3 regions of the Citricoccus sp. genome follow, and region 3 is predicted to be linked to each of the others. Evidence: riboswitches for the same ligand, from Rfam matches in the RefSeq annotation. Region 3 holds a riboswitch; each other region holds the start of a gene.
What was found. Region 3 has a riboswitch for S-adenosylmethionine ahead of PLJ28_RS04635 (flavin reductase family protein). Riboswitches for the same ligand answer to the same signal wherever they lie in the genome.
Positions count from the first base shown of each region.

Region 1: linked by a shared signal. The riboswitch ahead of PLJ28_RS01150 (O-acetylhomoserine aminocarboxypropyltransferase/cysteine synthase family protein) and the one ahead of PLJ28_RS04635 (flavin reductase family protein) in region 3 are both predicted to bind S-adenosylmethionine.
Region 2: linked by a shared signal. The riboswitch ahead of PLJ28_RS05440 (LLM class flavin-dependent oxidoreductase) and the one ahead of PLJ28_RS04635 (flavin reductase family protein) in region 3 are both predicted to bind S-adenosylmethionine.

Region 1 covers NZ_DAOMPX010000002.1:5,905-8,160, reverse strand. The annotation lists gene PLJ28_RS01155 (VOC family protein) at 1-476, opposite strand, end outside; SAM riboswitch class IV at 617-731, shown strand; gene PLJ28_RS01150 (O-acetylhomoserine aminocarboxypropyltransferase/cysteine synthase family protein) at 804-2,180, shown strand; gene metX (homoserine O-acetyltransferase MetX) at 2,198-2,256, shown strand, end outside.
Region 2 covers NZ_DAOMPX010000010.1:44,077-46,332, reverse strand. The annotation lists gene PLJ28_RS05440 (LLM class flavin-dependent oxidoreductase) at 1-1,064, opposite strand, end outside; SAM riboswitch class IV at 1,149-1,263, opposite strand; gene PLJ28_RS05435 (acyl-CoA dehydrogenase family protein) at 1,473-2,256, opposite strand, start outside.
Region 3 covers NZ_DAOMPX010000008.1:38,986-41,241, forward strand. The annotation lists gene PLJ28_RS04630 (RNA-binding S4 domain-containing protein) at 157-549, opposite strand; gene PLJ28_RS04635 (flavin reductase family protein) at 575-1,120, opposite strand; SAM riboswitch class IV at 1,190-1,309, opposite strand; gene hisD (histidinol dehydrogenase) at 1,448-2,256, opposite strand, start outside.

The DNA.
Region 1 (2,256 bases), on a different contig from region 3:
GGCTCCGCGGCGCGGGAGGGGTGCAGCTCCTCCATGCCGTCATCCCAGCGCAGCAGGTAGGGCACCTGCGGGTCGGCGATGAGGCCCTTGATGCCGATCTGGCGCCAGGTCAGCTCGCGGCCGTCCGGGAACTTGCGGTTGCCCGGAACGGACTGGCGCTCGAGCCGTTCCTCGAACGGGGCCAGGTCGTCCACGGCCACGCACCAGCCCATCCAGCCGCCGCCCATCTCGGAGCGGGCGCGCACGGCCTGTCCGAACGGGGCCTTGCCGGAGGAGGGGTGGTCGAGTACCTCGACGACCTCCAGGTACTGGTGCTTGCGCAACGGGAAGATGGCGTTGCGGGTGCCGAAGCGGGGGTGGACCCCGCCCTTGACTCGCTCGATGCCCAGGGCATCGGCGATCCGGGCCACCGCGGCGGGGAGGCCCTCTTCGGGGCCGACGGCGTACGAGACGTGATCAAGGCGCATCATGCCCATATCGTCCCACTTCCCCGTGGCGGAGATCGCTTAGGTTACCCTCACTTGAAAAGTTGCGCAGATCACACTCCGGCGGGGCCGCGGTCACACTGTGACCGAACGGGATGACCCGCTCGCACCGATCTGGCAGACTGGGCGCAGGTCATGAGCGCCAGCATCGAGCCCCGGCTTGCTGGCCGGCAACCCTCCAGCTCGCGGTGGGGTGCCCCGGGTGAGGACCAGGCGGGTGTCGACCGGCACCTGCAAGCGCGGGCCACCACGGCGCGGCATGCTTCACGGCACCGTGATGCCACCGGGTGGCCCTGGACGGATACAGGAGCCATGTCGATGACTGACACCCCGAACCAGGCCACCCCGGACACCGACCCGGCCGGCGCCACGGACTCCGCCGCGAACTGGGGCTTCGAGACCCGGCAGGTGCACGCCGGCATCCCGGAGGTCAACCCCTTCGGCGCCACCGCGCTGCCGATCATCCAGTCCAACTCCTTCGACTTCCCCTCCCACGAGGTCGCCGCCGACCGGTTCGCCCTGAAGGACCTCGGGCCCATCTACACCCGCATCGGCAACCCGACCCAGGAGGCCGTGGAGGGCAAGATCGCCGCCCTCGAGGGCGGGGTGGGCGCCCTGCTGCTGGCCTCCGGGCAGGCGGCCACCACCTTCTCCGTGCTCAACCTCGCCGGTGCGGGGGACCACGTGGTGGTCTCGGCCTCCCTCTACGGCGGCACCCAGAACCTGTTCAAGCACACCCTGGCCAAGATCGGCATCACCACCACCTTCGTCCAGGACCCGGACGACCTGGAGGAGTGGACGGGCGCCGTCCGGGACACCACGAAGCTGCTGTTCGCCGAGTCCCTCGGCAACCCGCGCGGGGACGTGCCGGACCTGCGGGGCATCGCCGACGTCGCCCACGCCGCCGGCGTGCCGTTCATCGTGGACAACACCCTGGCCACCCCCTACCTGCTGCGGCCGATCGAGCACGGCGCGGACGTGGTCGTGCACTCGGCCACCAAGTACCTCGGCGGCCACGCCGTGGCCATGGGCGGGGTCATCGTGGACGCCGGGACCTTTGACTACGCCTCCCAGCCGGAGCGCTTCCCGGGCTTCAACACCCCGGACGAGAGCTACAACGGACTGGTGTTCGCCCGGGACCTGGGTGTCGGGGGCATCCTCGGGGCCAACCTTGCCTACATCCTGAAGGCCCGCGTGCAGCTGCTGCGCGACTTCGGCAGCTCGATCAGCCCGTTCAACGCCTTCCTGCTCAACCTCGGCCTGGAGACCCTGTCCCTGCGGATGGAGCGTCACGTGGCCAACGCGCAGAGGGTCGCCGACTACCTGGACGGCCACGCCCAGGCCGAGGCCGTGATCTACCCGGGCCTGGCATCCAGCCCCTGGTACGAGCGCGCGCAGCAGTACCTGCCCCAGGGCGCCGGCGGCTTCGTGTCCTTCGAGATCGCCGGTGGCCGCGAGGCCGGCGCGCGGTTCGTGGACGCCCTGCGCCTGCACCACCAGGTGGCCAACATCGGCGACATCCGTTCGCTCGTCATCCACCCGGCCTCCACCACGCACTCCCAGTTGACGGAGGCCGAGCAGCGCGCCGCCGGTGTCACCCCCGGCCTGGTCCGGCTCTCGGTGGGCGTGGAGAGCATCGATGACATCCTGGCGGACCTCGAGGAGGGGTTCGCCGCCGCCAACGTCAGCGCGTGAGGCACGGAGGGACCCCCATGACCATGACCAGCCCCCACCAGACCCGCACCGCCCTTCCCGACGGCGGCCTGCACTC
Region 2 (2,256 bases), on a different contig from region 3:
TCGCGGTCCGTGATGGCCTTGGAGGTCCACTCGGAGAAGCCCTTCTGGGTGTTGGTCTCCAGGTCTTTCAACGGGGTCTCGGGAGGGTAGACACGGCCGTCCGGGTCGACCAGGGCGGCGTGGGCCAGGTAGCCCTCCACGGAGGCGTACTCCTCGTACTCGGCCAGCGTGCGCCGGGCCTGCTGCTCCGTCTCGCCGATGACGAAGCTCAGGCCCTGGAAGAACTTGATGTCCTCCGGTGCCCGGCCGGCCTCGACGGCGCGGCGGCGGGTGTCCTCGATCTGCTGGCGGGCGATGTCCGGGGTCGCCGCGATGAGGAACACGGCCTCGGCGTTGCGGGCGGCGAAGTCCCGGCCGGAGGCGGAGGATCCCGCCTGGTACAGCAGCGGTGTCCGCTGCGGGGACGGTGAGGGCAGGTGCGGGCCCTCCACCGAGTAGCGCCGGCCCTCGTGGTGGATCTTGTGGACCTTCGCCGGGTCCGAGTACCGGGAGCCCTGCCGATCCTTGACGACCGCTCCCTCGTCCCACGAGCCCTCCCAGAGCTTGTAGGCGACGTCCACGTACTCCTCGGCCCAGGCGTAGCGCTCGGCGTGGTCGGTCAGCCGTGGCAGGCCGAAGTTGCGTGAACCGTTGTCCTGGGTCCCGGTGACGATGTTCCAGGCGATCCGGCCGTTCGAGATGTGGTCGAGCGTGGAGAGCTGGCGGGCGAACTGGAACGGGTGGGACTGGAAGACGTTGGAGGTGGTGGCCAGGCCCAGGTGCTCGGTCACCACGGCCAGCGCGCCGAGCAGCACGGTCGGGTCGTTGGAGGGGATCTGCAGGCCCTCGTTGACGTACACGGAGTAGTCGGCGTCGGCGTCGCCGTAGTGGCCGACGACGTCCGCGAAGAACATGGCGTCGAACCTCGCGGCCTCGAGGGTGCGGGCCAGGTCGATCCAGGTGCGGACGTCGGTGAACTCGGCCTGCCCGGCGTCGGGGCGACGCCACTGGCCGTGGTGGATGTGACTGGTGGTGTTCATGACGAAAGCGTTGAAGTGCAGGGGCGTGCGGGCGATGGGGGCCATGGTGTCTCTTCCCGGTCGGTGGCACTCCGGGGATGCCCGGAACGCACCGGGGCGCGCGCAGGCGGCCTCGATGCACCGGGCGGGGTGCCGTACTTGCCGGTCACGGGTGCGTGCCGGCCGAATCATCACCTGGAGCACCCCACTACAGCGAGAGGGTTGCTGTCCGGTCAGCCAGGGCTTATGGCCGGATCTCGTGATTCCGTTACCGAGCGTAGACCCCGGCGCCGGTCCCGCCAAGGGATCCGCCGGCACCGGTTAACGTCCCGTCATCCCCGGCCGGGGCGAGGGCCACCGGGTCCTTCCATGACGCCGGGGGGACATACGGCGACATCTGCGCGGGCCGGGCACGCGAAGGCCCCCGCCGTGCGGTGCACGACGGGGGCCGGTGGCGCAGGCCAGGACCGTGGGTCAGGCGGAACCGATGCGGTAGGACCGCGACGGCGGGGTGGCGTTGACCTCCCACTCGCCGATGATCCGCGCGCGGTAGATGAGCGGATTGTGGCTGGCCAGCACGCGCGCGTTGCGCCAGTGCCGGTCCAGGCGCCTCGACTGGCTCGTGGCCGAGGCCCCGCCCACCTCGAACAGCTGGGTCGCGGCGGCCAGCACGTTCTTCGCGATCACCTGCTGGGCCTGGTAGACGCGGACGTACAGGGCGTTGACGTCCTCCTCCGGCAGCACCTCGCCCCCGGCCTCGCGTTCGAGGATTCCTCCCAGGGCGGTGACCACCGCGTCGAGCGCCACGCGGGAGGCGAAGGCCGCCGAGGAGAGCTCACCGACCACCTGCAGCACCTGGGCGTCGTCACGGGGCAGTTCGGTCACCCCGTGACTGAAGGACCGGCGCCGGCCGCGTACGTAGTCCCCGGCGTCACGCACGATCGCCTCGGCGATGCCCGTCAGGGTCGCCAGGTGCAGGAACTGCCAGGACGCCTGGCCGGTGGCCACGCGGGTGCCGTCGTCCAGGCCGGAGGTGTAGACCTCCTCCGGGTCGACCGGGGTGTTGTCGAACACCGTGGTCCCCGAGGCCGTGAGCTGCTGGCCGAACCCGTCCCAGTCGTCCAGGAGCCGGACACCGGGGGCGTCCGCGGGCACGGTCGCGGCGATCTCCTCACCGCGGGCGTCGACCGCCGCCACGATGATCCAGTCCGCGTACAGGGACCCGGTCGAGTAGTACTTGGTGCCGTTGAGCCGCCAG
Region 3 (2,256 bases):
CTGGATCCAGCCCGGGGTGGACTGGTAGCACCCCAACCTATGAGAGGGCTGTGAATGGGGCACTAGTAGGCACTACCCGACGTGCACTGCCGACGACCACGTCATCGGGCGCCGCCCTACTCGGTTTTTGAGTCTGTTTCGGTCCGCTTCGCTTCCTCAGGGCTGAGGATCCCGGCCGCGGAGCCGGTCCATCTGACGGCGGTCCCGCTTGGTGGGGCGCCCTGCGCCGCGATCGCGCTGGGGGACGGCCAGCAGTTCCCGGGGGATCAGCGGCGGCGAGTGGTCGACGTAGTGGCGCACCGCCTCGGCGGCCCCGACCCGTTTGGCCAGCAGGCCGGTGACCTCCAGGACCCTCTCCCGGCCCGGCTGGCGCAGCCGGATGGTGTCACCGGGCTTGACCGGCTGGGCCGCCTTGGCCGGCTGGCCGTTGAGACGCACGTGGCCGGCCCGGCAGGCCGCCGTCGCCGCCGAGCGGGTCTTGTACATGCGGATGCCCCACAGCCAGGCGTCCAGGCGGACCTGGCTCGGTGGCTGCGGGGCGTTCGGCATGCGGACCAGGATACGGGTGGGCCGGTTACTGGTTGCCCTCGGCGGTGCGCAGGTTGCGGAAGGCCGAACGGTGGAAGACCAGCGGCTCGTGCTCGGAGGAGTGGTCGTGGACGCCGTGGACCTCGAGCAGGACCACGTGGTGGTCGCCGGCCGGGACCTCCGCGTAGACGGAGGTCTCCAGCCACAGCGCGGCGTTGTCCAGGAACAGGGCGCCCCGGTCCGAGGCGCGAACGCCCAGGCCCTCGAAGCGGTCCCCGTCCTTGGAGGCCAACTGGCGGCAGACGTCGGTGTGGCCCTCGGCGAGGATCGAGATCCCGATGCGCTCGGCCCGCTTCAGCCGCGGCCAGGTCCGGGAGGTGTTCTGCACGGCGAAGGACACCAGTGCCGGTTCGAGGGAGACCCCCACCGTGAAGGACGAGGCCACGAGGCCCTCCTTCTGGTCATCGGCGAGGCCGCACAGCGCGGCGACGCCGGAGGGGAAGTGGGAGAAGGCCGAGCGCAGGGTCTGGGCGGACAGGTCGGTGTCCAGGGTGGCGGTGCGGCTCAGGTCGATGGTGGCCAGGGCGGTCATGTCAGTCCTCCGTTCGAGGGCGCATCCACAGTGTGACCTCGGGCGGTGCCCCTCCGGTACCTGCTTCAGACGCGGTACTTGCCCGCCGGCTTGCCCGGAAGGCCGAATCATCACCTGGAGCACCCCACTACTGCGTGAAGAGGGTTGCCGTCCCGCAAGCCAGGGCTGTAACAGCGGGAACTCGTGATTCTGGGTTCAGCGTAACGACGGCCGGGGCGACGGGTCAAAGGCCTTCTGCGGATGTGAACGCCTGTGACGGTGACCTCCGTCACGTGCTGCGGAGCCGGTTGCCGCCGACGCGGGACGGCACCCGGCGGTGACCGGGGGCTACCGGAAACGCCGGGCCACGGCCTCCCCGTGGGCGGGCAGCCCCTCGGCCCCGGCCAGTGCCGAGATGTTCGATGCCAACTCCTTCAACCCGGTCTCGGAGTACCGGATCAGCTGCTGCAGCCGCAGGAAGCTGACCGTGTTCAGCCCCGAGGAGTACCGGGCGGACCCGCCGGTGGGCAGCACGTGGTTGGACCCGGAGGAGTAGTCGCCCAGCGGCACGGGGGAGTACGGTCCCACGAACACGGCCCCGGCGTTGCGGATCCGGCGCGCGGTGGCCAGCGCGTCCACGGTGTGCACCTCCAGGTGCTCGGCGGCGTAGGCATCGGCCACCGCGATGGCCGTGGCCAGGGTGTCCACCACGAGGATCCCGGACTGCGGACCGGTCAGGGCCTGACGGACCTGCTCCTCGTGGAACGACCCCGGCACCTGCTCCTGGACCTGGGCCACCACGTCCCGGGCCAGCTCCGGGGACGTGGTGATGAGCACCGAACCGGCCATCGGGTCGTGCTCGGCCTGGCTGATCAGGTCGGCCGCGACCCACTCCGCGTCCGCCGTGGCATCGGCCAGCACGGCGATCTCGGTGGGACCGGCCTCGGCGTCGATCCCGATGGTCCCGAGCAGCGCCCGCTTGGCCGCGGCCACGTAGATGTTGCCCGGCCCCGTGACCATGTCCACCGGGGCGCACAGGCGCGTGCCGTCGTCGTCGTTCACCCCGTAGGCGAACATGGCCACGGCCTGGGCGCCGCCGGCGGCATAGACCTCGTCCACGCCGAGCAGGGCGCAGGCGGCCAGGATGACGGGGTGCG